Regions from separate parts of the Enterobacter sp. CP102 genome, predicted to be linked through region 1. Evidence: predicted binding sites of a transcription regulator. Region 1 holds the regulator's gene; the other holds the start of a gene.

Region 1 (15,878 bases):
CACGCAATAAATTAAGTTTTGTGATTATTAAAAGAGTGCTATTGATGATCGCGGTACTGGTGGCTATATCATTAATTGTTGCTGTCACTGGTGGTAAAGACAGATTTGATTATGTTAAAGATATTTTAAGCATCATACTACCTCTTTTGGCTACATGGATCGGTACGGTCCTGGCCTTTTACTATTCCAGGGTAAATATAGAATCAGCTGCGAAGCAAACACATGAGTTAATCAACAAGTTAACCAGTGAGCAGAAATTAAGTGGAATAGATGCCAGAGATGTAATGATCAACATGGCGGGGCCAGGTACGGAAAAATTAGTTATTCACGAAGGAACAATCGATCATGTTAATTTATTAACGGATATTCTTAATGGTATCCTAATCAAAAAAGATAAAAATAGGTTGCCTATTGTTGATGAAAGAGGTGTTGTTCTTTTTATTATTCACCGAAGTGCAATAGAGCAATTTATTGTTGATGCGCAGAACAATAAGAATTTTTCTCGAGAACAATTAACCTTGAGTGCAATATTAGAGGATGGCCATTGGAAAATAATATTCCAGTCATTCGCAACTATCAGAGTTGACGATAAACTCTATGAAGCAAAAAAAGCTATTGATAACAATAAATACTGCGATGATGTATTCGTTACTGAAGATGGTACGCCGGGTACCCCTGCTCGGGGATGGATAACGAATGTTATTGTAGGGCAGCATTCCGTCGTATAAGCATAAATGTATGCTGCAGAGAAGCCAGATGGAAGCTTTATGCAAGTACAGAATTTGTCTTAAGAAAAAATAAGAAGGAATTTTGCACCATTTCAGGACTGAAATGGTGCGTCCGAGTGGACTCGAACCACCGACCCCCACCATGTCAAGGTGGTGCTCTAACCAACTGAGCTACGGACGCAGAATGGTGCGTTCAATTGGACTCGAACCAACGACCCCCACCATGTCAAGGTGGTGCTCTAACCAACTGAGCTATGAACGCAACGTGTTGTCGGCGACAACGGGGACGAATATTAGCGGCACTGTCCGGATGAGGCAAGAGGGAAAATGCAATTTTCTCTCAGATTTCACGCGATTGCTTTATTCCCGCGCAAAATGAAGAGAAAGTAGCCGCCCGCCAGCGGCTACTGTGTATTTAACGTGCAGCGCGCTGCAAAATCACGGCCGAAGGCTGACGTTGCAGGAAGCGCATACGCAGCATCATCAGGATAGCAGCTGATGTTAAGCCGATGATAAAGCCCATCCAGAATCCGGCTGGCCCCATACGGTCAACCACCAGGTCGGTCAGCGCCAGTATATAGCCAGCAGGCAGCCCCAGAACCCAATACGCCGTAAAGGTGATAAAGAAGATGGAGCGCGTGTCTTTATACCCACGCAGGATCCCGCTGCCGATAACCTGAATCGAATCTGAAATCTGGTACACCGCTGCCAGCAGCATCAGGTGCGACGCCAGGAGAACCACTTCCGGGTTGTCGTTATAGAGCAGGGCAATCTGCTCACGCAGTGCGACGGTAAACAGCGCGGTACACATCGCCATACAGACCCCCACGCCTAACCCGGTACGCGCTGCCGTTTGTGCATCAATGGTTGAACCTTGCCCCAGACGGAAGCCGACGCGGATGGTAACCGCAGCTGCCAGTGACAACGGCATCACGAACATCAGCGAACTAAAGTTCAGCGCTATCTGGTGCCCGGCTACGTTAATAATGCCCAGCGGAGAGACCAGCAGTGCAACCACTGCGAACAGCGTCACTTCAAAGAACAGCGCCAGCGCAATAGGCAGCCCGAGCTGCACAAGACGGGTCACGACAGCCATATCCGGCTTGCTGAAAGATTCATCGTTACGGATATCGCGCATGGAGCGCGCGCGTTTGACATAGGTCATCATGCTAAAGAACATTACCCAGTACACCGCCGCCGTCGCCACACCACAACCGACACCACCCAGTTCAGGCATCCCGAAGTGCCCGTAGATAAAGATGTAGTTCACCGGAATATTCACCAGCAGGCCGATGAAACCCATCACCATGCCAGGCTTGGTTTTTGCCAGCCCTTCGCACTGATTACGCGCCACCTGGAAGAACAGATATCCCGGCGCGCCCCACAGTAACGCGCGCAAATAACCCACGGCTTTATCCGCGAGGGCAGGGTCGATGTTATGCATGGAGCGGATGATATGACCTGCGTTCCACAGCACCACCATAATCAGCACGGAGACCGCACCCGCCAGCCAGAATCCCTGACGCACCTGGTGCGCGATACGCTCGCGGCGGCCGGAGCCGTTCAGCTGGGCGATAACCGGAGTCAGGGCCAGCAACAGGCCATGGCCAAAGAGAATGGCCGGCAGCCAGATAGAGGTTCCGATTGCAACGGCGGCCATATCGGTGGCGCTATAGCCACCTGCCATCACCGTATCCACAAATCCCATTGCGGTTTGGGCAACCTGCGCGATGATCACTGGTATAGCCAGTGCCAACAACTGACGCGCTTCATTCATGTACTTCTGCACGTGAACACCTTTGTATTGTAGTTATTTGAGAGACTAAAAAAGCCGCCGTTACTGGCAGCAAGAAGAAAATGCAGGGGGATGGCAGCTATTGTAGCGGGCTTTAACTAATTATCTAGTGAAAAAATCGCCAGAAAATGCGCTGCACTGGCAACCTGTTTTTCCAACTGTTATTGTGGTGGGATTAAACGGTGTCAGCACCGTCCGAAGAAACAGGAGTTGTAAGCATGTTTACTGGTATTGTTCAGGGCACGGCTAAACTGGTGTCCATTGATGAAAAACCCAATTTCCGCACCCATGTTGTCGAGCTGCCGGAATATATGCTCGATGGCCTGGAAACCGGGGCATCGGTTGCGCATAACGGCTGCTGCCTGACGGTCACTGAAATTAACGGCAATCACATCAGCTTTGATTTAATGAAAGAAACGCTGCGCATCACCAATCTGGGTGAGCTGGTGGTTGGCGATACCGTAAACGTAGAGCGTGCGGCGAAGTTCAACGATGAGATCGGTGGGCATCTGATGTCTGGCCATATCATGACGACGGCTGAAGTTGCGAAAATCCTGACCTCTGAAAATAACCGCCAAATCTGGTTTAAAGTGCAGGATACGACATTAATGAAATACATCCTGTATAAAGGATTTATTGGCATTGATGGTATTAGCCTGACGGTTGGCGAAGTGACACCAACGCGTTTTTGCGTGCATTTAATTCCTGAAACATTACAGCGCACTACGCTGGGTGCTAAAAAACTGGGGCATCGCGTAAATATCGAAATAGATCCGCAAACGCAGGCGGTTGTGGATACCGTCGAGCGCGTGCTGGCGGCAAAAGAAGCCGCAATAATAAAATCTGAAGAAGAATAAAAAAATAACCCCGGCTATCCGGGGTTATTTTTTTAGCGGGCGACCCGCAAACCGTGTTCAACACCACGGCTGAAGACCACCTGCCATAGCTGTATATCACGCGCCCTGAATGCGCCTGCACAGGCGTTAAGGTAATACGTGAACATCCGTTTGAATCGTTCGGAATAGTTGTCAGCAATCTCCGGCCAGGCACTGAGAAAACGCGACTGCCATGCCATCAACGTGGTGTCGTAATCTGCGCCGAAGTTATGCCAGTCTTCCACAATAAAGTGGGGTTCGCAGGCGTTCGCAATCTGGCGAACCGACGGTAAACAGCCATTCGGAAAGATGTATTTGTTGATCCAGGGATCAACGCTATGGTCGGTCTTTTTCGAACCTATGGTGTGTAGCAGGAAGATGCCATCCGGTTTCAGGTTACGGTCTGCCACCGAAAAATAGGTGTTGTAGTTTTTCGGCCCAACGTGTTCGAACATCCCGACAGAGACAATGCGGTCGAACTGATCGTTCAGCTCACGGTAATCCTGGAGCAGAATATTGACGTCGAGGTCGTGACAGCGCTCCTGCGCCATTTTCTGCTGTTCCGCAGAGATGGTCACACCCACCACGCTGACACCGTAGTTTTTCGCCATATAGTACGCAAGACCACCCCAGCCGCAGCCGATATCCAGCACGCGCATCCCCGGCTGTAACTGCAATTTCTCGCAGATCAGACGCAATTTTGCCTGCTGTGCATCCTCAAGCGTGGTGGCCTCTTTCCAGTAGGCGCATGAGTATTGCATGTAAGGGTCAAGCATCCGGCTAAAGAGGTCATTACCCAGATCGTAATGCTCTTTACCCACGATCCATGCCCGTTTTTTGCTTTGCAGGTTGAACAAGCGGGCAGACGCGACACGCAGGGTATCTTTCACATTGCGGGGTAGCTGGCTTTCCAGCCCTGCACGTAAAACGCTTGAGAAAAAGATATCCAGCCGTTCGCAGTCCCACCAGCCATCCATATAGCTTTCACCCAGCCCTAACGATCCCTCCTGCAATACACGTTTGAAAAAGTCGGGATGTTTGATCTGGGGGTCGGATGGGGAAGACCCGTTAATAGTGATGCCTGCACGACTCAATAATTCACTGACGATCCGGGACCAGTTGTCGTCCGGAACGCGGACTTCTTCTATACACGATGAACTCATAGCTTCTCCATCACCTTGCTGTGATTAGAACCTTCAAACAGCGTAGACGCTTTTCTTGGTTTGTGAGAAATCTCACGGTATTACGCCCCGTGAGGCTAGTATCCGACGTAGAACAGAGGAAGGGAGATAGCCCTTGCCGAAAGGCCTTCCATGGTAAAACGGGAGCACTCCGGCTCCCGTTAACACTTAATATTTATCGTATTTAATCGAACCAAATTTAGTATAGGCCTCAAAATTTGGTGATTCAACAGAAAACTCTTAGCAACCTAATCACTGAAATGTAACATAATTGCTGGCGCGATTATGCGTGAGATGTTTCAGCCTGGCCTGCCGTATTTTCCTCACGGTGTGCCGATGACTGCATGTGATAGCCGATGCCAGCAAGGGCAACGGTCACCAACATCACACTGGTGGTGGTAAGCAGCGGCGTCGCAATCAGTGCCGATACTACCAGGCTTGCCAGGAAGCACAGCCCCAGTTGCAGTGTGTTCTGCAAGGCTGCCGCACGGCCCGTAGCCTGCGGGAATGGGCGTAAAGCCTGCGCCACTACAATCGGATAAATGGCACCGTTAGCAATCGCCATCACACAGAACGGGATCAGGATTTCTACCAGACCTGCGCCCGGAATAAAGCCGACGGCCCAGGTACCCACAACGCTTAACGCATACAGTACCAGCAGCCAGGGTAACATCTGCTGACCCTGCCATTTTTGCAGCGCCGCGCGGCAACCGTAACCACCTACCAGGAAGGCGATGGTCTGTGGAACATAGCTCAGGCCGATGGCGGCCGGGCTGTAACCCATCTCATGCAGAATAAAGGGGGAGCCGGTCAGCCATGCGAAGAAGCTGGCGGAGCAGGCAGCGTAGATAAGCACGTTGCCGCGGTACGCTTTGGTGCGCAGCAAAGAGGTAAAGGTAATCGGCTTCGCTTCCGGGTGCGTCTCTTTTTTATGCGCGGGTTTCAGGGCGAATGCGGGCAGCATCAGCACCAGAGTGATGGCAAACAGGGTGGCGAAAATCGCCTGCCAGTCGAAGTGCGCCAGGATCCAGCTGCCCAGCAAGGGAGCCAGCGCAGGGGAAAGGCCAACCAGCGGCATAATGGTGGCAAAAATCCGGTTAGTCCGTGAGGCCGGATAGTAATCCGTCACCAGCGCCTGCCAGGTGACCGCTGCGGCACAAACGCCGACGGCCTGAACAAAACGCAGCACCAGTAGCCAGGTCGCGTCGCGTACCCACAGCATCCCAAGGCAGCCCACGGCAAAAATGGCCAGGCCCAGTAACAGCACCGGTTTACGACCAAAACGATCAGAGAGCGGTCCCCACAGCAGCTGCGCAAAGGCAAACCCGGCGAGGAACAAACTCAGGCTGGCGCTGATGGCTGCGGCAGGCGTTTGCAAATCTTCCTGCATGGCGGCGAATGCGGGTAAGTACATATCGGTAGCTAAAAAGCCCAGCACGCTTAAGCCGCCGAGCCAGACTAAAAAACCTTTCCTGGGTTGCATTGTTTTATTCTCCTTAAGGAGGCAGGTGTACGTTGGCGCAGAGTGTAGGGAGTGCAAAGCAGCTTGTGAAACGCTAATATTTGGCGGGTGCATTCAAATTTTTTGCAGGCAGAAAATGTGGTCAGATTATTCTCTTGAAGTTGTGGATGCTGTCGCCCGTAATGGCAGCTTCAGCGGAGCCGCGCAGGAACTCCACCGCGTCCCCTCGGCCATCAGCTACACGGTGCGTCAGCTTGAGGAATGGCTGGCGGTTCCGCTGTTTGAACGCCGCCATCGCGACGTGGAGTTAACGCCTGCCGGGGCGTGGTTTTTGAAAGAAGGGCGTTCTGTTATCAAAAAAATGCAGATCACCCGTGAACAGTGTCAGCAGATTGCAAACGGCTGGCGAGGGCATCTGTCTATTGCAGTGGATAACATCGTCAAACCCGAACGTACCCGGCAGATGATTGTCGATTTTTATCGCCACTTCTCCGATGTCGAGCTGCGGGTATCCCAGGAAGTCTTTAACGGTGTCTGGGATGCACTGGCAGACGGCAGGGCAGAGATGGCGATCGGCGCAACACAGGCCATACCCGTAGGGGGACGTTACGCATTTCGCGATATGGGAATGTTAAGCTGGAAATGCGTGGTGGCAAGCGATCACCCGCTGGCGGCAATGCCGGGACCGTTAAGTGACGATACCTTGCGTAACTGGCCCTCGCTGGTGCTGGAAGATACGTCACGCTCGCTACCCAAGCGTGTAACCTGGCTGCTGGATAACCAGCGGCGGGTGATTGCGCCAGACTGGGAGTCGTCCGCGACCTGCCTCACTGCCGGGTTATGTGTGGCGATGGTGCCGGTCCATTTTGCCAGACCACGAATCGATGCCGGAGAGTGGGTTGCTCTTGAGCTGGAAAACCCGTTCCCGGACGCGGCATGTTGTCTGACCTGGCAGCAAAGCGATGTATCGCCCGCGATGGCGTGGCTGCTGGATTATCTGGGAGACAGTGAAACGCTGAACAGGGAGTGGTTACGGGAGCCAGATTAACTGGCTCCGTACACGATTAACGGCGGTAGTCGCGGAAAGGACCATCCGCAACGGAGCGACGCTCAATAAGACGCGGGTGGACTTCAATTGACTGTGACTCTTCACGTTTGTTAACGATCCTGTCCATCAGCATATTGAAGGCAGTTTCACCCAGAGAATCTTTCGGCTGGTGAATGGTGGTCAGCGCCGGAGTGAAGAAACGCGCGTTGCGCACGTTGTCATACCCGATCACAGAAATATCCTGCGGTACGCGCAGACCCAGCTCATCGGCAGCACAAAGCGCACCCATTGCCATAATATCGCCGCCGCAGAAGACGGCAGTCGGACGATGCGGCTGGGAGACAATCTGCTGCATCGCGCGATAACCGGATTCAGGCTCAAAGTCACCCTGAACAATCCAGTTTTCCGGTACGGTGATCAGCGCTTCTTCCATGGCTTTCATAAACCCGGCCAGACGGCCTGCACCGGTGTTACGCTCCAGCGGGCCCGGGATCACGCCGATCTCGCGGTGACCGCGTTCCACCAGATAACGACCGGCCATGTAGCCGCCTTCGAAGGCGTTATCGATAACGGAATCGGTAAAATCGGCGCGCGCTTCACCCCAGTCCATCACCACCATCGGGATGTGCCGATACTCTTCCAGCATCGAGAGCACAGATTCCGGGTATTCAGAACACATGACCAGCAGGCCATCCACGCGTTTTTGCGCCATCATCGACAGGTACGCGCGCTGTTTCTCAAGGTTGTTCCACGCGTTACCCAGGATCAGGGTATAGCCTTTCTGGAAGCAGTTTTTCTCGACCGCTTCGATGATCTCTGCGAAATACGCAGCTTCACTGCTGGTGGCCAGCAAACCAATGGATTTGGTGTGATTAACTTTCAGACTACGCGCGACCGCACTTGGCGAATAGTGCAGTTCTTTGATCGCCGCCCAGACGGCATTACGCGTCTCTTCCGCTACAAAACGGGTTTTGTTAATTACATGTGATACGGTTGTAGTGGAAACGTTTGCGCGTTTTGCCACGTCTTTAATTGTTGCCATTAAATGTCACTCCAGACCATATCCTAAGCTCCTGAAAAACTTGAAGGTAAACGTTTGCCTTCTCTCACCCTTATCACGCAATCTGGAATTGCGACACGCCGGGAAAACGACACAGGACGTCAGGAGGGGGTCAATGGCCGGTACGCTAATAAATTTAGCGTGGAATTTTGTCCTATCTTGATGAAAAGGGGAAGAGCAAAAGTGGATATCAGTTTAAATCCAGGAAGATTTTTGACGTAAACTGTGTAAAAATGAGCAAGCTCACTTTTCGTAAGGTGATTAAAAGGAGAAAAATTGATGAGTACCGATCTTAAGTTTTCGCTGACGACCACCGTTATCGTGCTGGCTCTGATTGTTGCCGCGGGTCTGACGGCTGTATTGCACTGATTCAAACGGGGGGAGAACGCTCTCCCTCCGGATTTTCCCCGATTGTTACTTCTCCGGCAAAAATCTTTTGCCAAATTGTTAACTTCTCATTTTTTGTGATTGGTGTCATGCTTTTGACTTCTTTGTTCTGTGTCGCGGTACGACACGGCATCCGGAGTTGACTCATGAAAATCAATTTTCCACTGCTGGCCCTGGCGATTGGCGCTTTTGGGATTGGCACCACCGAATTTTCCCCGATGGGGTTATTGCCTGTTATCGCCCGGGGTGTGGACGTCTCTATCCCTGCGGCCGGTATGTTGATTAGCGCCTACGCAATTGGTGTGATGGTAGGGGCACCGTTAATGACGCTGCTGCTTTCACACCGTGCGCGCCGTAATGCGCTGATTTTCCTGATGGCCATTTTTACGCTGGGGAATGTGCTTTCTGCGCTTTCACCGGATTACACCACGCTGATGCTGTCACGTATCCTGACCAGCCTTAACCACGGTGCTTTCTTCGGACTGGGTTCGGTGGTTGCCGCAAGCGTGGTGCCTAAACATAAGCAGGCCAGCGCCGTGGCAACCATGTTCATGGGCCTGACCATCGCCAATATCGGCGGTGTCCCTGCGGCCACGTGGCTGGGTGAAGCCATCGGCTGGCGTATGTCGTTCCTGGCAACCGCTGCACTGGGTGTGATTGCGATGGTCGCACTGTTCTTCTCGTTGCCAAAAGGCAGCGCTGGTGAACGCCCGGATGTACGCAAAGAGCTGTCCGTGCTGGTGCGTCCTCAGGTGTTGTCTGCGCTTCTGACCACGGTACTGGGGGCAGGGGCGATGTTTACGCTCTATACCTATATTTCGCCCGTGCTGCACGATATTACTCATGCCACGCCGGTCTTTATTACCGCGATGCTGGTGCTGATTGGCGTAGGGTTCTCTATTGGTAACTATCTGGGCGGCAAGCTGGCAGATCGTTCCGTGAGCGGCACGCTGAAAGGCTTCTTAACGCTGCTGATTGTCATCATGGTGGCCATTCCGTGGCTGGCGCGTAACGAGTTTGGCGCGGCCATTGCGATGGTGGTATGGGGTGCAGCAACCTTTGCCGTGGTTCCACCGTTGCAGATGCGTGTCATGCGTGTGGCTCATGAGGCACCTGGACTCTCTTCATCCGTGAATATTGGTGCGTTTAACCTGGGTAATGCGTTGGGTGCAGCGGCTGGCGGTGCAGTGATTTCGGGTGGCCTGGGGTACAGCTTTGTGCCGGTGATGGGAGCGATTATTGCCGCTCTGGGGTTACTGCTGGTATTGATGTCGGGTCGTAAACAGCCAGAAACGGCCTGCGCTGCTGAATAATCAAAAAACGCAGAAGGGCGAACCCTTCTGCGTGTCTCTTACGCTGCGAGGTTCTTCGCAACAAATTCCCAGTTAACTAGCGCCCAGAAATGCTCCAGGTAGTTCGGACGCGCGTTACGGTAATCGATGTAGTAAGCATGTTCCCACACATCGACGGTCATCAGCGGAGTTGCGCTGGTGGTCAGCGGTGTACCCGCGTTGGATGTTGATACGATAGCCAGTTTGCCATCGGCTTCTTTCACAAGCCAGGTCCAGCCGGAGCCAAAGTTTTTAATCGCTGCGTCAGTGAATTTTGCTTTGAAATCAGCAAAGCTGCCGAACGCAGCATTGATGGCGGCGGCCAGTTCACCGGTTGGTTCTCCGCCTGCATTCGGTGCCAGGCAGTGCCAGTAAAACGTGTGGTTCCAGACCTGAGCGGCGTTGTTAAACACGCCACCTTCAGAGCTACGCACGATCTCTTCCAGCGTTTTGCCTTCAAAGTCAGTGCCTTTGATCAGATTGTTCAGGTTGGTGACATACGTCTGATGATGTTTGCCGTAGTGATATTCCAGGGTTTCCACGGAAATGTGTGGAGCCAGGGCGTCTTTTGCATACGGTAATGCAGGTAATTCGAACGACATTGCTTCTCTCCTTATTATTTTTTATGTTGCCAATAACCATACGGACAACAAGGATAGAGTAGCAAATTGAAAGGGTATGCAAAAGAGGAACTTACCCCGCCGCAGACGCGGCAGGGCAGGGATTAACGAATGGTTTTCGGGGTCATCACTCGGCGTGCGCCAACGTAGTGGCGTACCCAGTAATCTTCGCTCAGAGAAGTGATTTGAATGTCCTGGCCGCTACGGGGGGACTGGATGAATTTCCCGTTACCCACGTAAACACCCACGTGGTCAGCCGTGCCGCGCCCCTGAGTGCGGAAGAACACCAGATCGCCGTTTTCCAGCTCACCACGATCGACCGGTGAAGCATCGCGCAGGTGATACATTTCGTTTGCGGTACGCGGAATACGGAATTTCACCAGATCTTTGTAAGCGTAATACACCAGACCGCTGCAATCGAAACCGGTACGGGGTGAGGTTCCGCCCCAGCGATAAGGTTTGCCAATTTGCCCCATCAGCTTGTTCATCGCGGTTTTTTGCGCTTTCTGGACGCGTACTTTATGCACTTCCGCAACCTTCATTCCTTTAACGCACTTCACTTTGTGACCTTTGCGGGTCGTGCATTTTTCGGTAACGAGATTAGCGGCAGTTTGCTGGGCTTTGCGCGAGCTGGATGAGGTTGTGTGAGTGATTTTGGCTTTGCTGGAGGCAGTACGTTTTGTCTGTGCGGTGGTTTTTTTCTTTTCGTTCTTACTGCTGGTTTTTTTCTTACGTTCTGTGACTTTCGCCAGGTGCGTTTTTTGTACAGCAGAATGCCGCGCCTGCTGGGAGGCGTTAGCCACTGGCGTGAAAGAGAGTGTCGTAAACAATAAAGCACAGAGCGTGATCGAGATTTTATTTATCCGCGCCACTGGCCAGTCCCCTGGTAAATGCAGGTCATCAATCATACCTGCGTGTGATTTTCAAAACCCGTCGATTCTAATCTATAAAAACCCGATAAGTTAATAGCATTTTTCAATCTAAAATTATGTTTCGTTAGCAAGTGCAAAAAAATTCATCAATCTGTAGCACTATTGTTTACTCCTTAAGCAAAACCTTACCCGCAGCAGGGTTAAGCTACATTTGGAATGCAACTTATGCCGGTAACGTTTAAAATATATAGACGTGAAAAAAATGTTATTTTCCGATGCCGCTCTGAACCGCTACAATGTCAGACGAATGCCGTAACAGAAGTTAAAGGAAGCAAGACATGAGCACCACTATTGAAAAAATCCAGCACCAGATTGCTGAAAACCCAATTCTCCTGTACATGAAAGGTTCTCCGAAGCTGCCAAGCTGCGGTTTCTCCGCACAAGCAGTTCAGGCGCTGTCTGCCTGTGGCGAGCGCTTTGCTTACGTTGATATCCTGCAAAACCCGGACATTCGCGCTGAGCTGCCAAAATACGCAAACTGGCCGACCTTCCCGCAGCTGTGGGTTGATGGTGAGCTGGTTGGCGGTTGCGACATCCTGATCGAAATGTATCAGCGTGGCGAACTGCAACAGCTGATCAAAGAAACCGCTGCTAAGTACAAAACTGAAGAACCAGACGCAGAGTAAGTTATCTGCGAAAATAAAAAAGCGACCCGTCGAGGTCGCTTTTTTTTGTCGGGAGGCGCTGCGCTTACCCGACCTACGATTGAATATCTGCCTCATCGCCCATCGGTAGCGGCCAGCCGCCAAGACGTTTCCAGCGGTTCACAATTTCGCAGAACAGTTCGGCCGTGCGTTCGGTGTCATATAACGCGGAATGCGCCTGAGTCCCGTCAAACGCAATTCCTGCCGTGATGCAGGCTTTGGATAATACCGTTTGTCCCAGCGCCAGGCCGCTCAGGGCTGCGGTGTCGAAGGTAACAAACGGATGGAAAGGGTTGCGTTTGAGCGATGCACGTTCGGCAGCCGCCATCATAAAACTGTGATCGAAGGTTGCGTTATGCGCCACCATGATCGCGCGGCTGCAATCATTGTCCTTCATGCCTTTGCGCACCATTTTGAAAATGGCGTGCAGTGCATCGTATTCGCTTACAGCGCCACGCAGGGGGTTATGCGGGTCAATGCCGTTAAAGGCCAGCGCTTCTGGCTGTAAGTTGGCACCCTCGAACGGGTCAACGTGGAAATGCAGCGTGGTGTCCGGTGAAATCCAGCCCTGTTCATCCATCTTCAGCGTGATGGCGGCAATTTCAAGCAGCGCATCGGTTTTAGCGTTAAATCCGGCTGTTTCTACATCAATGACAACGGGATAAAAACCACGAAAACGGTCGCACAGACCGGTAAATTGAGCGTTATCGGACATCAGGGTCTCTTACATGGGGAAAAAGCAGTGCGCATTATGGCAAATTTTAAGAGGGGATGCAGTAAAACTACGGGCGCATATTGCGCCCTGCGGGATCAGTTGCCCAGACCGCGACCAGCGTCTTTGGCTTCAATCAGCTCGATTTTGTAACCATCTGGATCTTCAACAAAAGCAATGACCGTGGTGCCACCTTTGACCGGGCCAGCTTCACGGGTCACGTTGCCGCCGTTGCTGCGGATGCGTTCGCAGGCTTCAGCGGCATTTTCCACTTCCAGCGCGATATGGCCATATGCCGTGCCCAGCTCATAGCTGTCTACGCCCCAGTTATAGGTCAGCTCGATAACTGCTTCATCTGATTCCGGGCCGTAGCCTACGAATGCCAGTGAATATTTGTATTCCGGGTTTTCGCTGGTGCGCAGCAGCGTCATACCCAGCACGTTAGTGTAGAAATCGACAGAACGTTGCAGGTCGCCAACGCGCAGCATGGTGTGAAGTAGGCGCATAATTTCCTCATTAACCAATGGATTGGATTATCTTTTTGAACAGAAACGATGTTTTAGTATAGCGGCGAAATGTCGCCGCTATCAATGCACAAGGAGGAATTACAGGGAAGGGTAGTCGGTGTAACCTTCAGCGCCGCCGCCGTAGAAGCTTTCCGGGCGCTGTGGATTCAGTGCCGTTTTACGTTCCAGACGGGCAACCAGATCCGGGTTAGCGATGTAATCACGACCAAATGCCACCGCATCGATCAGCCCTTTGCTGATCAGATCTTCTGCTTTCTCTGGTGTATAGGCACCGGCACCGATAATCACGCCGTGGAAACGGTCGCGCACTTTCTGACGGAAAGCTTCAGTGTATGGCTGACCGCCCGCCCAGTCTGGTTCAGACATATGCAGGTAAGCAATGCCGCGTTTTGCCAGCTCTTCAATCAGGTACAGGGCATCCGCTTCTTCATTCGCACCGTTATCAACGTTCTGGAACGAACCAATCGGGGAAACACGGATACCGATACGGTCGGCGCTCCACTCTTTGCAGACGGCATCAACCACTTCCAGAACCAGACGCGCGCGGTTTTCAACGCTGCCGCCGTATTGGTCAGTACGATGGTTAGAAGACGGCGACAGGAACTGGTGCAGCAGGTAGCCGTGAGCAGAGTGCAGCTCAACCAGATCGAAGCCGGCGTCACGCGCATTCGCAACGGCCTGGCGGAAATCGTTCACGATACCCGGGATCTCGTCCAGCTCCAGCGCACGCGGCATAGAGGTATCGACGCGGATGGCATGGCCGTTTTCATCGCGCAATGAAGTACGGGTGTTTGCACTCAGCGCAGAGGCGGAAACCGGAGCCTGGCCGCCAGGCTGGATGCTGCTGTGAGAGATACGACCGGTGTGCCACAGCTGTACGGCGATGCGGCCATCTTCAGCGTGAACACCGGCGGTGATTTTTTTCCAGGCTGCGATTTGCTCCGGGCTGTGCAGGCCAGGTGCGCCAGCATAACCTTTTGCCTGGGCAGAAATCTGCGTAGCTTCAGAGATGATAAGCCCTGAGCTTGCGCGCTGACGGTAATATTCACCCATCAATGGGGTTGGGATGTCACCCGGTTCAATGCTGCGAAGACGGGTGAGAGGGGCCATGAACACGCGGTTTGGCGCGGTAACGGCACCCACTTTCAGTGGGGTAAATAATTTTTCAGCTGACATAGAGACTCCTGAGTAGACCAGTCGACTAGTAATTGGGTAAATAAAAACGCCTGCTAAACGCCAGGCGTTGTAATACTGCTTTTCACATGTGCCAGTGCGCTTTCCAGCGGCACAGCACTGCGAGAAATTTTGGCTTGCAGGTTTGCACCTAACCAGAGCGCATAGAGCACCTGCGCCTGGGTAAGTGGCTCACCGGGGAAGGCCAGCGTTTTTTCATTGCGGCCTTTCTCAAGCGCCTGGGCCAGCAGGGCGATAACGCCACTGGCACCTTTGTCCATTGCGGCACGCATATCTTCGGAAAGATCGCACACCTCTGCAGAGAGTTTTACCGTCAGGCATCCGCTGATAATGCCCTGCTGACAGAACTGGGTCAGCGTTTCCTGATAGTAGTTAAGAACACGATCCCGGAAGTTACCTTCGCCACTGGCAAAGTGGGTGGCCAGGCGCTGATGGTAACTGGCATAGTGCCGTTCAAGCATCGCCACGCCAAAGGCTTCTTTAGAGCGAAAGTAGTGGTAGAACGACCCTTTCGGCACCTCAGCGGTTTTTAACAGTTCGCTAAGCCCCATACCGGTAAACCCGCGATGCATACAAAGACGCTCGCCTGTAGCCAGTAAGTGTTCGCGCGTATCGTGTTCAGTATTTCTGCTCATGTCGGCACTCTAATAGACCAATCGGTCTATTGCAAGCGGGTTTATTGACGACATGCGTTCAGGATATCCAGCTGTTGCTGATAAACCTTTGATTTCACGTTCATCATCCCCAGTACCGTTGAGAATAAATTGTCCTGTGAAACCGCATCTTTTGCTGCATGGTCGCGCAGGCATTGCCCGTTAACGCCATAGTTTTTCGCGTAGTCGGGAGAGAGCCAGAACATAAACGGAATATGTGTTTGTTGTTCAGGCGCCAGCATGTACGGCGTGCCGTGCAGGTAGATACCGCTTTCGCCCAGTGATTCACCGTGATCCGACAGGTAAATCAATGCCGTGTTCATGCTTCCCTGGCGAGCTTTCAGGGTATCGATAGTCCTGCTCACTATGCTGTCGGTATAAAGGATAGTGTTGTCATAGGTGTTAATCAGCGCCTGATGATCGCAATCCTGAATTTCGTTGGTATCGCAGGTTGGCGTGAACTTGCGGAAGTTATCCGGGTAACGGCGATAGTACGCCGGGCCGTGACTGCCCATCAGGTGAATGACCAGAACCGTGTCCTGCTTCAGGCCGTCCAGCACGTTATCCAGACGATAGAAATTGACGTCATCAATACAGGATTTGTCTTTGCAGAACTGGTCTAGTTTCCACTGAGTCATGTCCGTATGCGGGATACGGTCGCAAGCGCCTTTACAGCCGCCATCGTTATCGCGCCACAACAGGTTGATACCTGCATGTCCCAGCACGTCG
Region 2 (15,878 bases), 1.9 Mb from region 1:
GCCGGTGAGCGAGCCGCGCGCCATATCTGCGCCAATGGTGTTCAGAACCACCTCTTTACCGTTGAGTTGCCCCTGGATCAGCACGTTACTGGCTGGTACGCCATTCAGGGTAAGCGACCCGGCACTCATCTGGATCTGCGCGTTTTTACCCAGCACGTTACCTGCCTCTGGCTGCCACGGGCTCACGCCGCCCGTCACTTTCTGTGCGCTCAGATCCCAGTCGGTATTCGGGCTATTAAAGGCCATGTTGTTTAACTGCAGGCGGTCGGCCTGGAAGGGCAGAGGCGCCGTTTGCGGAGAGAGATTCAGCGTTCCGTCATACAGCGTGATGGTATCCACATGCAGCGGGTCGGTTATCTGGCGGCTGCTTAAACCGATATCCACTTTTTTCGCAACCAGCGTGGCGGGCTTGCCGTCGCGGCCAAAGGTGATGTTTTCCAGAATGATGTGGGAAGGTGACGAGAAGCGATGATCCATCTGGTCGAAGCTGAGTTCGTAATCGGTATTAACCGTGACCCAGCTACTGACCTCCGACGCACCCCAGCGAGTCTGGAGCAGGAAATAGAACCCCAGAAGCACAATTAACAGGGCTATCAGAAGATAAACGAGCAGCTTTCCAATAAATTTCATGGTCTTCCATCCCGCGAAACGCACATAAAGGAGTTATGCACGATTTATGCGCAATGCTCAAGGCGGGAATGGTGTAATTAGATGTCACGGCAGGCATTGACTGCCTGCCGTGATGGCGATCAATTTTTTTCAGGCGGGAAAACGAGGTTCAGTACGATGGCAGTAATACCGCCAGCCGCGATGCCGGAAGAGAGCAGGTTTTTCAGCCAGTCCGGGGCGAACTGAAGGATCAGCGGCTGCTGAGAAACGCCCAGGCCGACAGCCAGAGACAGCGCGATAATCATGATCGCGCGGCGGTTCAGCGGCTCGCGCGAGACAATGCGCACGCCCGATGCAGCGATAGTCCCGAACATCACCAGCGTTGCACCGCCAAGCACGGGTTCAGGAATGTGCTGCACAAAACCACTCACTGCCGGGAACAAGCCGAGCACGATCAGCATCAGCGCCACCACAAAACCAACGTAACGGCTGGCAACACCGGTCAGCTGGATCACGCCGTTATTCTGGCCGAAGCAGGAGTTCGGGAAGGTGTTGAACACCGCAGAGACAAACGAGTTCAGGCCGTTTGCCAGTACGCCGCCTTTCAGGCGTTTCATATACAGCGGGCCAGAAACCGGCTGCTCAGAGACATCAGACGTCGCCGTAATATCACCGATGGTTTCCAGCGAGGTGATCATAAAGACCAGCATCAGCGGCACCAGCAGACTCCAGTCAATGCCCAGGCCGTAGTACAGCGGGGTTGGGATGGTGATGAATGCACTACTGGCTGGTGCAGTATTTTCCGGCAGCATCCCCAGTGCCCATGCCAGCAGATAACCGGCCGCCATGGCGATCACCAGTGACGCTACGCGCAGGTAAGGGTTACGCTGACGGTTAAGCAGAATAATGATCGCCAGCACCACGCCAGCCAGCAGCAGGTTTTTCGGTGCGCCGAAGGTGTGATCGGCCATTGCGCCATAACCGCCGCCGATGGAAGTCAGGCCAACCTGAATCAGGGACAGGCCGATAATCATCACCACCACGCCGGATACCAGCGGGGTGATCACCCGGCGCGCCAGGTGCAGTACGCGGGAGATCACCATCTCCGTGCAGCTTGCCAGCATCAGCGTACCGAACAGCGCCGCCATCATGGTCGGGACATCCGCACCACCGGTTTTCAGCGCCGTGCCGCCCATAATCAGCGGTGCCACAAAGTTAAAACTGGTGCCCTGAATCGACAGCAAACCCGAACCCACCGGACCCCAGGCTTTAATCTGAATAATCGAAGCCACGCCAGAGGCGAACAGGGACATGCTGATGATGTGCTGTGTGTCCTGAGCCGGTAAACCAAGCGCCTGGCAAATCAGCAGAGCAGGCGTGATCACCGCAACAAACATTGCCAGTAAATGCTGACAGGCGGCGAACAAGGTTTGAGGCAGCGGTGGGCGATCTTCAAGGCGGTAGATCAATTCACTGTTTCGCGACTGCGCAATCGGTTGCGCATCGGGAGACTCTATGGTGTTAACGGACATCGGCAGCAATCCCACGGTAGAAAAGCGGGCATTTTATCTGACCAGTTGGTAAAAGCAAACGATTGCCAGCAAAAAAAGATAAGAAAATCTGCCGCTGCGGACACCTTTTCTACACCCCATCAGGAAAAAAAATTACACTTTTTGCGCTGGTGGCTCATGACGAGCGCAAACCAGCCAGGATAACGCCGCGTGTGAATGGAATACGCGCAGAATAAGGAGCCTTCTATGATTCACCTCGATACGTTGTCGACGCTTGTTGCCGCAACGCTGGTCTTACTGCTTGGCCGTAAGCTGGTACACAGTGTTTCCCTTCTTAAGAAGTACACCATTCCTGAACCCGTTGCCGGTGGATTACTGGTGGCGCTGGCCCTGCTGGTGCTGAAAAAAAGCATGGGCTGGGAAATCGATTTTGATATGTCCCTGAAAGACCCGCTGATGCTGGCTTTCTTTGCCACTATCGGCCTGAATGCCAACCTGGCGAGCCTGCGTGCGGGCGGCAAAGTGCTGGGCGTATTTCTGATTGTGGTGGTTGGGCTGTTACTGATGCAAAACGCCATCGGTATCGGCATGGCGACGTTGCTGGGGCTGGATCCGCTGATGGGGCTGCTGGCAGGTTCTATCACGCTGTCTGGCGGACATGGCACCGGTGCCGCGTGGAGCAAGCTGTTCATTGAGCGTTACGGCTTTGAAAACGCAACGGAAGTGGCGATGGCCTGCGCAACCTTCGGTCTGGTGCTGGGTGGGTTGATTGGCGGCCCGGTGGCGCGCTATCTGGTGAAGCACTCCACGACGCCAGACGGCAGACCGGACGATGAACTGGTGCCTACGGCGTTTGAAAAGCCGGATGTCGGGCGCAGTATCACCTCGCTGGTGCTGATCGAAACCATCGCGATGATTGCCATCTGCCTGACCGTGGGCAAAGTGGTTGCGCAATGGCTGGCAGGCTCCGCGTTTGAACTGCCGACATTTGTTTGCGTGCTGTTTGTCGGGGTGGTGCTGAGTAACGGCCTGGCCGCAATGGGCTTCTACCGCGTGTTCGAACGCGCCGTTTCGGTGCTGGGTAACGTCTGCCTGTCACTGTTCCTGGCGATGGCGCTGATGAGCCTCAAGCTGTGGGAGCTGGCTTCTCTGGCGCTGCCGATGGTCGCTATTCTGGCGGTTCAGGCCATATTTATGGCTCTGTACGCCATGTTTGTTACCTGGCGCATGATGGGTAAAAACTACGATGCCGCGGTACTGGCTGCGGGGCATTGCGGGTTTGGTCTGGGGGCGACTCCAACTGCCATTGCCAACATGCAGGCGATCACCGAGCGATTCGGACCTTCTCATATGGCGTTTCTGGTGGTTCCGATGGTGGGGGCGTTCTTTATTGATATCGTCAACGCGCTGGTGATCAAGCTGTACCTGATGCTGCCAATGTTTGCCTGATATCAGGCGTTGGAATAGCGCTCGGTTTCAGGCATCCAGCGTTCAATAAGCGCGGTTGCCTGATCCGGGTAACGTTCATGAATATGGCGGGCCAGGCGCTGAACTTCGGGGATCATGGCCTGATCGCGTAGCAGGTCGGCCACCTTGAATTCGGCGTTCCCCGTCTGACGTGTGCCCAGCAATTCGCCCGGGCCGCGGATCTCCAGATCTTTTTGCGCAATCACGAAGCCATCGTTGCTGTCGCGTAATACCTGCAAACGCATTTGTGCCGTTTTCGAAAGCGGGGCTTTGTAGAGCAATACGCAGTGGGAAGCCACGGCACCACGCCCGACGCGGCCACGCAGTTGGTGGAGTTGTGCAAGACCAAGACGTTCCGGGTTTTCAATGATCATCAGGCTGGAGTTAGGAACATCCACACCCACTTCGATGACCGTGGTGGCAATCAGCAAATGCAAATCGCCCTGTTTGAATGACTGCATCACCGCCTGTTTTTCGGCAGGCTTCATACGCCCGTGAACCAGACCCACGTTCAGCTCCGGCAGGGCCAGCTTCAGCTCTTCCCACGTTGCCTCTGCCGCCTGCGCTTCAAGTAGCTCGGATTCTTCAATCAGCGTGCAGACCCAGTACGCCTGGCGGCCTTCATGAGTGCAGGCGTTGCGTACGCGATCGATGATATCGCTGCGGCGCGTGTCCGGGATGGCAACCGTGGTGACCGGCGTACGGCCCGGCGGCAGCTCGTCGATAGTCGACGTATCCAGATCGGCGTAGGCGGTCATCGCCAGGGTGCGGGGGATAGGTGTCGCAGTCATGATCAGCTGATGCGGATGGAAGCCCTGCTGAAGACCCTTTTCCCATAGCGCCAGACGCTGATGCACACCAAAACGGTGTTGTTCGTCGATGATCACCAGTGCCAGGCCATTAAACTGCACCTGCTCCTGGAAGATGGCGTGCGTGCCGACAATCATCTGTACTTCGCCGCTGGCAATGGCGTCCTGTTGCGCAAGACGCGCTTTGCCCTTTTGCTTACCGGCAAGCCAGCCGACTTCAACACCAAGCGGGGCAAACCAGTTGCGGAAGTTGTTTGCGTGTTGTTCTGCCAGGAGCTCAGTGGGTGCCATCAGCGCCACCTGTTTGCCGTGGGCAATCGCACGCAGGGCGGCCAGTGCTGCAACCAGCGTTTTACCGGAACCCACGTCGCCCTGCACCAGACGCATCATGGGTACATCGAGCGCCATATCACGTTCAATTTCGGCTACCACGCGCGCCTGCGCGCCCGTCGGTTTAAACGGTAGCGATGCCAGCAGCTTATCTTTTAAATCATCACGGGCGCTTAACGGCTGAGCGTGGAAGCGCTGCGCGCCTGCACGCAGCGCCAGCATACTCAGGTTATGCGCCAGTAATTCTTCAAGGATAAGCCGCCGCTGTGCCGGATGCTGGCCGCTTTCTAAATCACTGAGCTGTAGCGACGGAGGCGGGCGATGCAGCGTATGCAGCGCTTGCGGCAGGCTCATCATCCCCTGAGCGAGCTCAGGTGGCAGCAGTTCGGCAATGGCGCAGGTATCGAGCAACTCCAGCGCCTGATCGGTGAGCTTACGCAACGTGGCCTGTTTAATGCCTTCGGTGGTCGGGTAAACCGGAGTGAGCGTTTCCTGTAGATCCGGCGTGCTGAGATCGCCCTGCACACGGTATTCCGGGTGGATCATCTCCGCGCCGTATTTACCGCGTTTAGCTTCCCCGTACGCGAGCACACGCCGGCCAGTGGCCAGGCTGTTTTTCATTGCTGCGCTGAAGTTGAAAAAGCGCATGGTGAGGATGCCAGTACCGTCGCTAATCTGGCAGGTCATCATCCGGCGGCCGCCGAAAGTGACGCTACAGTTCAGCACTTCGCCTTCAACAGTGGCGTAAATCGCGGGAAGGAGATCGCCAATTTTATACAGCTGGGTACGGTCTTCGTAACGCAGGGGGAGGTGGAGCAGGAGATCCTGCACGGTGTGCAGGCCAATTTTCGCCAGTTTGCTGCTTTGCGCCGCACCCACGCCTGTCAGCGTATTAAGCGGAATGGCATCCAGCAGGCGGCCTTTCATGGGTTACCCTGCGTACTGCATGGTGGACCACCACTCGGCATCGGCTTCGATTTCGCCCTGCGCGTTGACGTGGGGGTAAGGCAATTTTTTCTGTTTCGCCACGCGGGCCAGCACCGGATAGCCACCTTCAAACAGCAGGCGTTGCTGTTCGTCTTCCGGCAACATGCTGTTGCTGCGTTTGTACATCCCGGCGTTCTGACGCTGGCGTTGCGCTTCATACAGAATGAGCGCCGAGGCCACGGAAACATTCAGCGACTGCACCATGCCGATCATCGGGATGATGATGTCCTGATCCGCCAGATCCAGCGCTTCTTGCGAGATCCCGGTTTTCTCCTGACCCATCAGAATACAGGTCGGGCGGGTGTAATCTATCTCGCGGAAGTCGACGGCTTTATCGGACAGGTTGGTGGCAAGAACCTGCATCCCGCGCCCTTTCAGGTGCGATACGGCTTCGCCAATGGTCTGATGGTTTTTCACTGATACCCAGCTGTTGCTGCCTGCCGCTGCGGATACCATGTTGCGCATCCGGGAACCCGGCCAGACGGCGTGCACTTCATGCACGCCCACGGCATCGGCGGTACGGACAATCGCTGAGACGTTATGAGGTTTATGGACCTGCTCCATGCAGACCGTCAGGTCCGGTTGGCGCCTGGCGAGCATCTCGCAGATACGTGCATAACGTTGTGCATTCATAAAACTAGTTTCTGTTTCGGGTGACTTTAATCACGTCCGGCATCACGCGGATTTTGCGCATAATGTTTGCCAGATGCACGCGGTCACGGGCCGTCAGGCGGATAAAGGCACTGTAAACGCGGCCATCTTTTTCTTCGGTATTCAGGCTCTGAATATTTGAAGAGGCCGTGTTGATCGCCGCCGTCAGGTTAGCCAGTGCACCCTGATGGTTGAACATATCCACCTTAATTTCGGTGATAAATTCCTGCGCCGTCTCTTTATCCCACTCGACCGCCATGAACTTCTCTGGCTCTTTCTGGTAGCCACGGATGTTACGGCAGGATTCGTGATGGATAACCAGGCCTTTGCCCGGGCTGACGTGCGCAATAATCGGATCGCCCGGGATCGGTCGGCAGCATTTGGCGAAGGTGATCAGCACCCCGTCCGCGCCTTTGATCGGCAGATGGCCGTGGCCTTGCGTAGTGGATGGCGCAGCAGAGGCATCACCCTGTTGCAGGTTTTTCGCGACGACCACGCTCATGGCGTTGCCGAGGCCGATTTCTGCCAGCAGGTCATCAAGTGACGCAAGCTTCATGCGCTCCAGCTCGCGCTGGATGTTCTCTTTCGGGATCTCCGCAAGCTTACGGCTGCCACCCAACGCGTGATTGAGCAGACGACGGCCCAGGCTTACCGAATCATCGCGTTTGAGGTTTTTCAGTAACTGGCGAATTTTGGCGCGCGCTTTAGAGCTGACGACAAAGTTCAGCCAGGCCGCGTTTGGACGTGCGCCCGGCGCGGTGATAATTTCCACCGTCTGACCGCTGGAGAGCGGCTGAGACAGCGGGTAAGGCTGTCTGTCGACGCGCGCGCCAACACAGGCATGGCCGATATCGGTATGTACTGCGTAAGCGAAGTCGACCGGTGTTGCACCAGCAGGCAGTTCGACAATGCGCCCTTCTGGTGTGAAAACGTAAATCTCATCCGGGAAGAGATCGGATTTAACGCTCTCGATAAATTCAAACGAGCTACCGGCGCTCTGCTGCAGTTCCAGCAGGCTCTGCATCCAGCGTTGCGCGCGGATCTGTGCGGTGGTGCTGCTTTCGCCGCCGTGCTCTTTATACGCCCAGTGTGCCGCGACCCCCATTTCTGCCATCTGGTCCATGTCTTCGGTGCGGATCTGCACTTCAACAGGAACGCCATGAGGGCCGATCATTGAGGTATGCAAAGATTGATAGCCGTTCGCTTTTGGAATGGCGATGTAGTCTTTGACGCGACCAGGACGAGGTTTGTAGAGGCTGTGCATCTGGCCCAGTACGCGATAGCAGGTATCGGCATCGTGGACGATGACGCGGAACGCGTAGATGTCCATGATCGAGTGAAAACGCTGCTCTTTGAGCACCATTTTGCAGTAGATGGAGTACAGATGCTTTTCGCGACCGCTGACGCGGCACGGAATTCCCGCTTCCTGTAAACGCCCTTCAATTTCAGAGAGGATTTTTTGGATCATCTCTTTACGGTTACCCCGTGCGGCTTTCACCACCTCTTTAATCACGCGATAGCGGTTCGGGTACAACGCTTCAAAACCCAGCTCTTCCAGCTCGGTTTTAATGTGATGGATACCTAAACGGTGCGCCAGCGGGCTATAGATTTCGAGGGTTTCACGGGCAATGCGGCGACGTTTGTCCGGGCGAAGTGAGCCCAGCGTGCGCATGTTGTGTGTACGGTCGGCGAGTTTGATGAGTATGACGCGGATATCCTGCACCATCGCCATAATCATCTTGCGGAAGTTTTCGGCTTGCGCCTCTTTCTTGTCGCGGAATTTCAGCTTATCAAGCTTAGACACCCCTTCCACCAGTTCGGCAACGCTTTTGCCAAACAGCTGTTCCATATCCTGGTAGGTGGCGGGGGTATCTTCGATCACGTCATGCAGCAGCGCGGCCATCAGCGTTTCATAGTCGAGTTTCATCTCGGCCAGAATACAGGCCACCGCTACCGGGTGCGTGATATAGGGTTCACCGCTTGAACGTGTCTGGCCCTCGTGAGCGTCACGTGCAACGAGATACGCCTGCTGGAGACGCTTAATCTGGTCTTCCGGCAGGTAGTGTTGAATCAGCTGATTCAGGCTTTCAAACAGATACAAGGGCGACCCGCAGGTTTAATTAACGACGACCTTCAGCAATGGCGGTTACGGCCTGCAGTTCTGCGGCTTCCTGCTCTTGCTGCTCCTGGCGCTCACGCACGTCGAGGATCTGGTTGTTGATCAGACCTTCTTCGATTTCGCGAAGTGCAATAACGGTGGTTTTATCGTTTTCTTCCGGTACCAGCGGATCTTTGCCGCCTACCTGCATCTGACGAGCGCGACGCGCGGCGACCAGCACCAGGTCAAAACGGTTACCAATTTTCTCTACAGCGTCCTGAACAGTTACGCGTGCCATACTTAAAATGCTCCACAGGTGAAGAAATGACTGGGCATGATACTGAAAGTGGGTTCAGTCTGCCAACAGTTTGGTGATTAATGCGTCATGTCGCTGCTTCTGGCGGCTCATACGCAGACGTTCTGCGCGAAGAATGGTTTTGAGATCGCTCAGTGCGGCATCAAAATCATCATTCACAATAAGGTAATCATATTCCGCGTAATGGCTCATTTCTGCAACTGCCTGTTCCATACGCTTTGCGATAACTTCTTCGCTGTCCTGACCGCGGCCACGCAGGCGGCGATCCAGTTCATCTTTCGATGGCGGTAAAATAAAGATGCTGCGCGAATCAGGCATTTTCTTACGGATTTGCGCTGCGCCCTGCCAGTCGATATCGAGGAACACATTCACGCCCGTCGCCAGAACCTGCTCAATGGTTTCACGCGAAGTGCCGTAGTAGTTACCGAAAACTTCTGCATGTTCAAGAAACGCATCTCTGCCGATCATCGCTCTGAATTCGTCATGATCCACAAAGAAATAGTGTTCACCGTGCACTTCACCCGGGCGCGGTTGGCGCGTGGTGTGAGAAACAGAAACCTGCGTGTCGTACAACGGTTGGGTTTTTAACAGTGCCTGAATAAGGCTGGATTTACCCGCGCCACTAGGGGCAGAAACAATATAAAGCGTGCCTTGAGCCATGAGAGTCTTTTGTATGTGTTAGCGAAGAAGTCCTACATACGGGCTTATTATACACGTCACCGTCCTGTGACGTAGCCTTTGTCACACTTTTTCACCAGGTTTATTGAATTTTGCGTAACGTTTTCCGGTTTTACATACGGTTTGCTGCAACGGCAATAAATCCTGGATAACGCCTCGCAGGTTGAAGTTTCGACGTTAGCACCCAGACACGTATCGCGTTATACCTCTGGCCATTCAATGGAGGGGTAGCGATGTGGCGATGGATAAGCGGGATGATGTTGCTGTGGTGCGGGTATAGCGTGGCGGTTTGCCCGGTCTGGCCGCCAGCAAAAGCAGACAAAGAAATAGCGACGCTCAGTGCGCAGCTTAAGCGCTGGAACGATGCGTACTGGCAACAAGGCAGCAGCCCGGTCAGCGATGACGTGTACGATCAGCTCACTGCACGGCTGAAACAGTGGCAGCGTTGCTTTGGCAGCGAGCCTGCGGACGTGGCGATCCCCGTGCTGGCGGGGAATATACAGCATCCTGTTTCCCATACCGGGGTGCAAAAAGTGATGCATAAAACGGCGCTTCGGCAATGGATGCAGGCGCGCAGCGATCTCTGGGTGCAGCCAAAAGTCGACGGTGTGGCGGTGACGCTGGTCTATCGCAACGGGGTGTTAACCCAGGCGATTAGCCGTGGGGACGGCAACAAAGGGGAAGACTGGACTGAGCAGGTTCACGCAATACCCTCGGTGCCCGGTCACCAGCAAGGCGCGCTGGCGAACAGTGTGTTACAGGGCGAGTTATTCCTTCTGAGCGACAACCATATCCAGAAGCAGATGGGCGGCATGAATGCCCGGGCGAAGGTAGCTGGCGCCCTGATGCGAAAAACGGACAAACTGCAATTAAGCCGCATCGGCGTGTTTATCTGGGCCTGGCCGGATGGCCCGGCAACCATGCCGCGGCGTCTTGCGGCGTTAACAGAGGCCGGATTTCCCCTTACGGCACGCTATACGCTACCCGTCCGCTCAGTGGATGATGTCGAGAAGCAGCGTGCGCAGTGGCTTACTTCCCCGCTCCCTTTTGCCACTGACGGCATTGTCGTTCGTTCAGCGAATGAGCCACCGGGTGAGCGCTGGCTGCCCGGAGAAGGGCACTGGGTGGTTGCGTGGAAATATGCACCGGTTTCGCAGGTTGCGGAGGTAAGGGATATCCGTTTCACCGTGGGACGAACGGGCAAGATTTCGGTTATTGCCGCGCTGGAGCCTGTGCAACTGGATGACAAACGCGTTCAACGGGTTAACCTGGGCTCTGTTGCCCGCTGGCAGGCGCTGGATATTGCCCCAGGGGATCAGATCCTGGTGAGCCTTGCCGGGCAGGGCATTCCCCGGGTTGATAAGGTTGTCTGGCGGGGGCCGCTGCGGCAGAAACCCAATCCACCACCCTCAAATTACCATTCGCTGACCTGTTTCTACGCATCCCCGGAGTGCATGGAACAGTTCATAGCCCGGCTCACGTGGTTAAGTTCGAAACGGGTGCTGGATATTGAAGGCGTGGGGGAGTCTGCCTGGAGAACGCTTTATCAGACTCACCATTTTGACCATATTTTTTCGTGGCTGTCGCTAACACAGGCGCAGCTACAGGCGACGCCGGGGTTTTCTGCCGCGCGCGGATTGGCGGTATGGCACCGGTTTAACCTGACACGCGAATGGCCATTTATTCGTTGGGTCACGGCGATGGGGATCCCGCTGCCTCAGGCATCACTGAAAGCGGCCACAGGAATGTCGTGGCAGGAAATGAGCCAGCGTAATACTACGGACTGGCGAACGTTACCGGGGACGGGGGAGGAAAAAGCGCGGCAAATCGTTAACTGGCTGCATCAGCCCGATGTTGCTGCGCTGGCAAAGTGGCTTGCAGAGCAGCACATCAACGGATTTTAAGTCAGTGCGCGTTGTGCTTGTAATGAAAAACGGGCAGGCCGAGTTTCAGGCGCAACGCCAGCATCCGGGTGGTAAAGCCAAACAGCAGCGTGGAGATAACCACAACGTCGTGATTAGAAACGTAATGCTGCAACGCAACGTAGAGCACTGCTGCGGCAAAGGATATCCCGGCATACAGCTCTTTCTGGAACACCAACGGAATGCGTTTGCAGAACATATCGCGCAGTACGCCGCCGAACACCCCCGTGACCACGGCAGCGATAATGGCAATTACCGGGCCTTCACCCATATCCAGCGCGATTTGTGCGCCAATAATGGAAAAGACGATAAGCCCAAGTGCATCCAGCACCAGAAACAGGCGGCGCAGATGGGGCATGACGGGGGCGACAATCGTGGTTAATACCGCGGCCGTTGCCACAATAATCACGTATTCAGGGTTTTTCACCCAGCCGAGCGGGTAATGGCCCAGCAGTATATCGCGTACGGAGCCGCCGCCGAGTGCGGTCGCGGTGGCGATAATAATCACGCCGAAAGTATCCATGCGGCGACGTCCAGCCGCGAGCGCGCCGGTCATGGCTTCTGCGGTGATCCCGATAAGATAAAGAATGTGAAGCAGCATATAACCTCCGGTGTGAAGGCGTGGAGGTTAGCGATTTGTGCGCAGGATCACGATTGAGATTTTCTAAGGTGAATCATTTTGGATAATTTTTACTAATGAATAACTAAAGAATGTTAATAATTCAATATTATGTTTTATAAGGGTTGCATGGCCATTTTTAGTCTGCATTTACTGAGCGAATGGTTGATTTTTTACCTATAAAAACTAATCCATTAACACGATGCACAGGCGCCGTTGCTCAGGTATGCGCTTTCCTGACTTTATCTTCGTGGCTAATCAACCACTCTTTACGCGCAATACCCCCGCCGTAGCCGGTCATTGAGCCATCCTTGCCAATTATGCGATGGCACGGGATAACAATCGCGACACGATTCGCGCCATTCGCGGAGGCAACAGCGCGCACGGCAGTCGGTTTGCCAATCTCCGTTGCAAGGGCCTGATAGTGTGCGGTATCACCAAACGGAATACCCTGTAACCCCTTCCAGACGCTTCGCTGGAACTCGCTGCCGGGTGTATCAAGCGCTACATCGAATGATTGTCGCAGGCCGGCAAAGTATTCCCCCATTTCTTTCTCAGCCTGGCGGGTATGGGCATTTTCCCCGGCGATAATGTTCGCCCTGAACAGATGTTGCAGATCCCTGAATTCGGTTTCCAGCGCCCGTCGGTCGACAAATTCCAGCAGGCATACCCCGCGCTCAGTGGCGCAGACAAACATTGGGCCTAAGGGGGTGGTAAAGCGATGTATGAGGATTATCTCTTTGCGTGTACCGGGCGAGGAGCCGGTCAGTTTTTTGCAGGTGTAGCCAAAACCGCTCAATGATCCGTAACCATTATCGAACGCGACGTCGGTCGTTGAACGGCCGGTTTTTAGCTCCTGTAGCGCCACGTTAACCCGCTGCATCCGCTGAAAGGCCTGAAACGTTATCTGGTGGTTTTGCAGGAACCAGCGCCGTACCCGCTCCGGGCTGATGCCGTTCTGACGCAGTTCAGTATCGCTGACGCGTTCTTTGGGTTGTACGCGTAGCAGCTTTAGCGCGTGTTCAATGAAATCGGGCGCAGAACTGGCATTCTCTGTTGGACGACATACCTTGCACGGGCGGAACCCGGCATCCAGAGCGGATTTAAAGTCAGTATAAAATTCAACGTTCTCTCGTTTAGGTTTTCGCGCACGGCATACCGAAATGCAAAACACGCCGGTGGTTTTAACGCCCACGAAAAAAACGCCGGTAAATTCTTCTGCGCGGTTGAGCAACGCCTGGTACCAGATATCGCACTGGGTGTTATCGGTTATTTTCATGGCCAAAAACGTCCGAGAAAGAGTGGTGTGCCTGAATCTTACAGAGTAAATCTGTGAGCCGCGTTTGCAGGGTAGCATGGATAAAATTACCCATCGAAATGCGCTTTACACCCAGCGAGGACAGAGTAGTGAAATCTGGCAGGGCAGGCATACACATCACGTTTAAGGGTACTGCTATTTCGCTGGCTAGGGCGGCAATATCGTCACAGCCGGTCACGCAAGGGACAAATAATCCATGAGCGCCCCGTTCGGCATATAACCGTCCACGATAAAGCGTCTCTTCCAGCGTATTTTCACAGCTAAGTAAAAACGTATCGGTGCGCACATTAAAAAACATACCGGGGCAGGCCTGAGTCAGCTCGTGCAGCTTGTCGGCAAAGTGCAGAGCATCCACCAGGCTGCGTTCGTGATTGATAACCCGGCTGTCTTCAATATTGACTCCCACGACGCCCAGGCGTGCCAGCTGGTGAATATTGTCAATCATCTGGTCAGTGGTATCGCCGTAACCTGCTTCAAGATCCACGCTTAAGGGCAGCTCGGTTACTGCTTTGATGCGGGAAACGATAAAGAACAATTCGTCAAAACTCATGCCTTCGCCGTCTTCGTACCCTAACATCGTGGCAATGGCGGCGCTGGACGTACCCAGTGCGTCATATCCCGCCTGTTCGGCGGCGAGGGCGCTGCTGGCGTCCCAGACGTTGGCGATAAGCAATGGCTGGGGCTGATGGTGAAGTGCGTTGAAGTCCATTATTTTCTCCTGTTGTGATGTGCAGTATGAATGTGCAGCTTTTGGCACATCTCTCACAACCGAAAATCGGACGAGCATTTTTTCACGTTACTGCGGGAGATTACTCGATATTCTGGATCTGCTCGCGCATCTGCTCAATAAGCACTTTCAGCTCAATGGCAGAATTAGTCACATCGGCATTAATGGATTTAGACGCCAGGGTGTTCGACTCGCGGTTAAACTCCTGCATCATAAAATCGAGGCGACGACCTACGGCTTCTTTCTTCTTCAGAATGTTGTAGGTTTCTTTCACGTGCGCTTCCAGACGGTCCAGCTCTTCTGCAACGTCCACACGCTGTGCCATCAGCACCAGCTCTTGTTCCAGACGGTTGTTTTCTAACTGAACTTCGGCTTCTTCCAGTTTCGCCACCAGGCGTTCGCGCTGCCATTGCAGCACTTCTGGCATATGAGCGCGGACTTTGGTGACTTCGCTGCTGACACCTTCAAGGCGTTGCTCAATCAGGGCCTTCAGCGCCTGGCCTTCGGTTTCACGTGCAACGATAAAGTCATCCAGGGTGCCATCGAGGGCGGCAAGGATTTCCGCAGTGATAGCATCCAGATCCTGTTCACCGGCGGCCATGACGCCAGGCCAGCGCAGAATATCAACCGGATTGATTTCGCCTTCATCGCTCTGCATTTTGACCCAGTTCGCCGCATTGACGAGCTGTTTTGCCAGTTTTTCGTTGAGGATCAGTTCACCCTGCGCGCTGGCATCGGGCTCAAAACGCAGGTTACATTCTACTTTACCGCGCGTCAGGCGAGTACGGATACGCTCACGCACAACAGGCTCAAGGCTGCGGAACTGCTCCGGCATACGGAAATAAGTTTCCAGGTAGCGCTGGTTTACCGAGCGCATTTCCCAGGTCGCGCTGCCCCAGCTGCCCTTGATTTCACGCCGGGCGTAGGCGGTCATACTGCGGATCATAGACATTCCCGTTTTTAAAGGAGAGATGGGGGGATTATAGCTTTCAGGACTTTGTCAGGATAGGAATAAGCGCGTTTAATCCGTATAATGCGCAGCCACATTCGTTTCAAGCCGGAGAATTCATCATGCGTCCAGCAGGTCGTAGCGCCAATCAGGTGCGCCCCGTCACCCTGACCCGTAACTATACAAAACACGCTGAAGGCTCCGTGCTGGTTGAATTTGGTGATACCAAAGTTCTGTGCACCGCGTCCATCGAAGAAGGTGTACCGCGTTTCCTGAAAGGTCAGGGCCAGGGCTGGATCACCGCTGAATACGGCATGTTGCCGCGTTCAACCCATACCCGTAACGCGCGTGAAGCGGCGAAGGGCAAGCAGGGCGGTCGTACCATGGAAATTCAGCGCCTGATCGCACGTGCGCTGCGCGCCGCTGTAGATCTGAAAACGCTGGGCGAGTTCACCATTACTCTGGACTGCGATGTTATCCAGGCCGACGGCGGTACGCGTACGGCGTCCATCACTGGTGCCTGTGTTGCGCTGGCTGATGCCCTGAATAATCTGGTTGCCGCGGGCAAACTGAAAACCAACCCACTGAAAGGGATGGTTGCTGCGGTTTCTGTGGGTATCGTGAATGGCGAAGCGCTCTGCGACCTGGAATACGTTGAAGATTCCGCCGCAGAAACCGACATGAACGTAGTCATGACCGAAGATGGTCGAATTATTGAAGTGCAGGGCACGGCAGAAGGCGAGCCGTTCACTCACGAAGAGCTTCTTACCTTGCTGGCTTTGGCCCGAGGGGGAATCGAATCCATTGTAACGACGCAGAAGGCGGCGTTAGAAAATTGATTTTAAAGGCGACTGATGAGTCGCCTTTTTTTTGTCCGTAGAAAAACA

What was found. Region 1 encodes PurR, which represses purine synthesis genes. Its sites were predicted from a motif close to CANGCAAACGTTTGCNTG; they were not measured.
Region 2: N1249_RS00420 (NCS2 family protein) is a predicted target of PurR. The motif match lies at 2,193-2,210, and genes of this name have one in related genera.

The regions. Positions count from the first base shown of each region.
Region 1 covers NZ_CP104014.1:1,994,196-2,010,073, forward strand. Annotated here, with positions in the region: gene N1249_RS09370 (hypothetical protein) at 1-728, shown strand, start outside; tRNA gene N1249_RS09375 (tRNA-Val) at 833-909, opposite strand; tRNA gene N1249_RS09380 (tRNA-Val) at 914-990, opposite strand; gene mdtK (MdtK family multidrug efflux MATE transporter) at 1,144-2,517, opposite strand; gene N1249_RS09390 (riboflavin synthase) at 2,742-3,380, shown strand; gene cfa (cyclopropane fatty acyl phospholipid synthase) at 3,413-4,561, opposite strand; gene punC (purine nucleoside transporter PunC) at 4,863-6,062, opposite strand; gene punR (DNA-binding transcriptional activator PunR) at 6,178-7,089, shown strand; gene purR (HTH-type transcriptional repressor PurR) at 7,106-8,131, opposite strand; gene N1249_RS09415 (YnhF family membrane protein) at 8,429-8,518, shown strand; gene N1249_RS09420 (MFS transporter) at 8,683-9,849, shown strand; gene sodB (superoxide dismutase [Fe]) at 9,888-10,469, opposite strand; gene N1249_RS09430 (C40 family peptidase) at 10,592-11,359, opposite strand; gene grxD (monothiol glutaredoxin 4) at 11,698-12,045, shown strand; gene rnt (ribonuclease T) at 12,119-12,778, opposite strand; gene gloA (lactoylglutathione lyase) at 12,874-13,281, opposite strand; gene N1249_RS09450 (alkene reductase) at 13,381-14,478, opposite strand; gene N1249_RS09455 (TetR/AcrR family transcriptional regulator) at 14,532-15,131, opposite strand; gene eptA (phosphoethanolamine transferase EptA) at 15,173-15,878, opposite strand, start outside.
Region 2 covers NZ_CP104014.1:85,262-101,139, forward strand. Annotated here, with positions in the region: gene N1249_RS00415 (AsmA family protein) at 1-630, opposite strand, end outside; gene N1249_RS00420 (NCS2 family protein) at 750-2,141, opposite strand; gene gltS (sodium/glutamate symporter) at 2,367-3,569, shown strand; gene recG (ATP-dependent DNA helicase RecG) at 3,572-5,653, opposite strand; gene trmH (tRNA (guanosine(18)-2'-O)-methyltransferase TrmH) at 5,657-6,346, opposite strand; gene spoT (bifunctional GTP diphosphokinase/guanosine-3',5'-bis pyrophosphate 3'-pyrophosphohydrolase) at 6,351-8,465, opposite strand; gene rpoZ (DNA-directed RNA polymerase subunit omega) at 8,485-8,760, opposite strand; gene gmk (guanylate kinase) at 8,815-9,438, opposite strand; gene ligB (NAD-dependent DNA ligase LigB) at 9,690-11,360, shown strand; gene N1249_RS00460 (trimeric intracellular cation channel family protein) at 11,362-11,979, opposite strand; gene N1249_RS00465 (bifunctional transcriptional activator/DNA repair enzyme AdaA) at 12,218-13,276, opposite strand; gene N1249_RS00470 (isocitrate lyase/phosphoenolpyruvate mutase family protein) at 13,260-14,024, opposite strand; gene N1249_RS00475 (YicC/YloC family endoribonuclease) at 14,125-14,988, opposite strand; gene rph (ribonuclease PH) at 15,114-15,830, shown strand.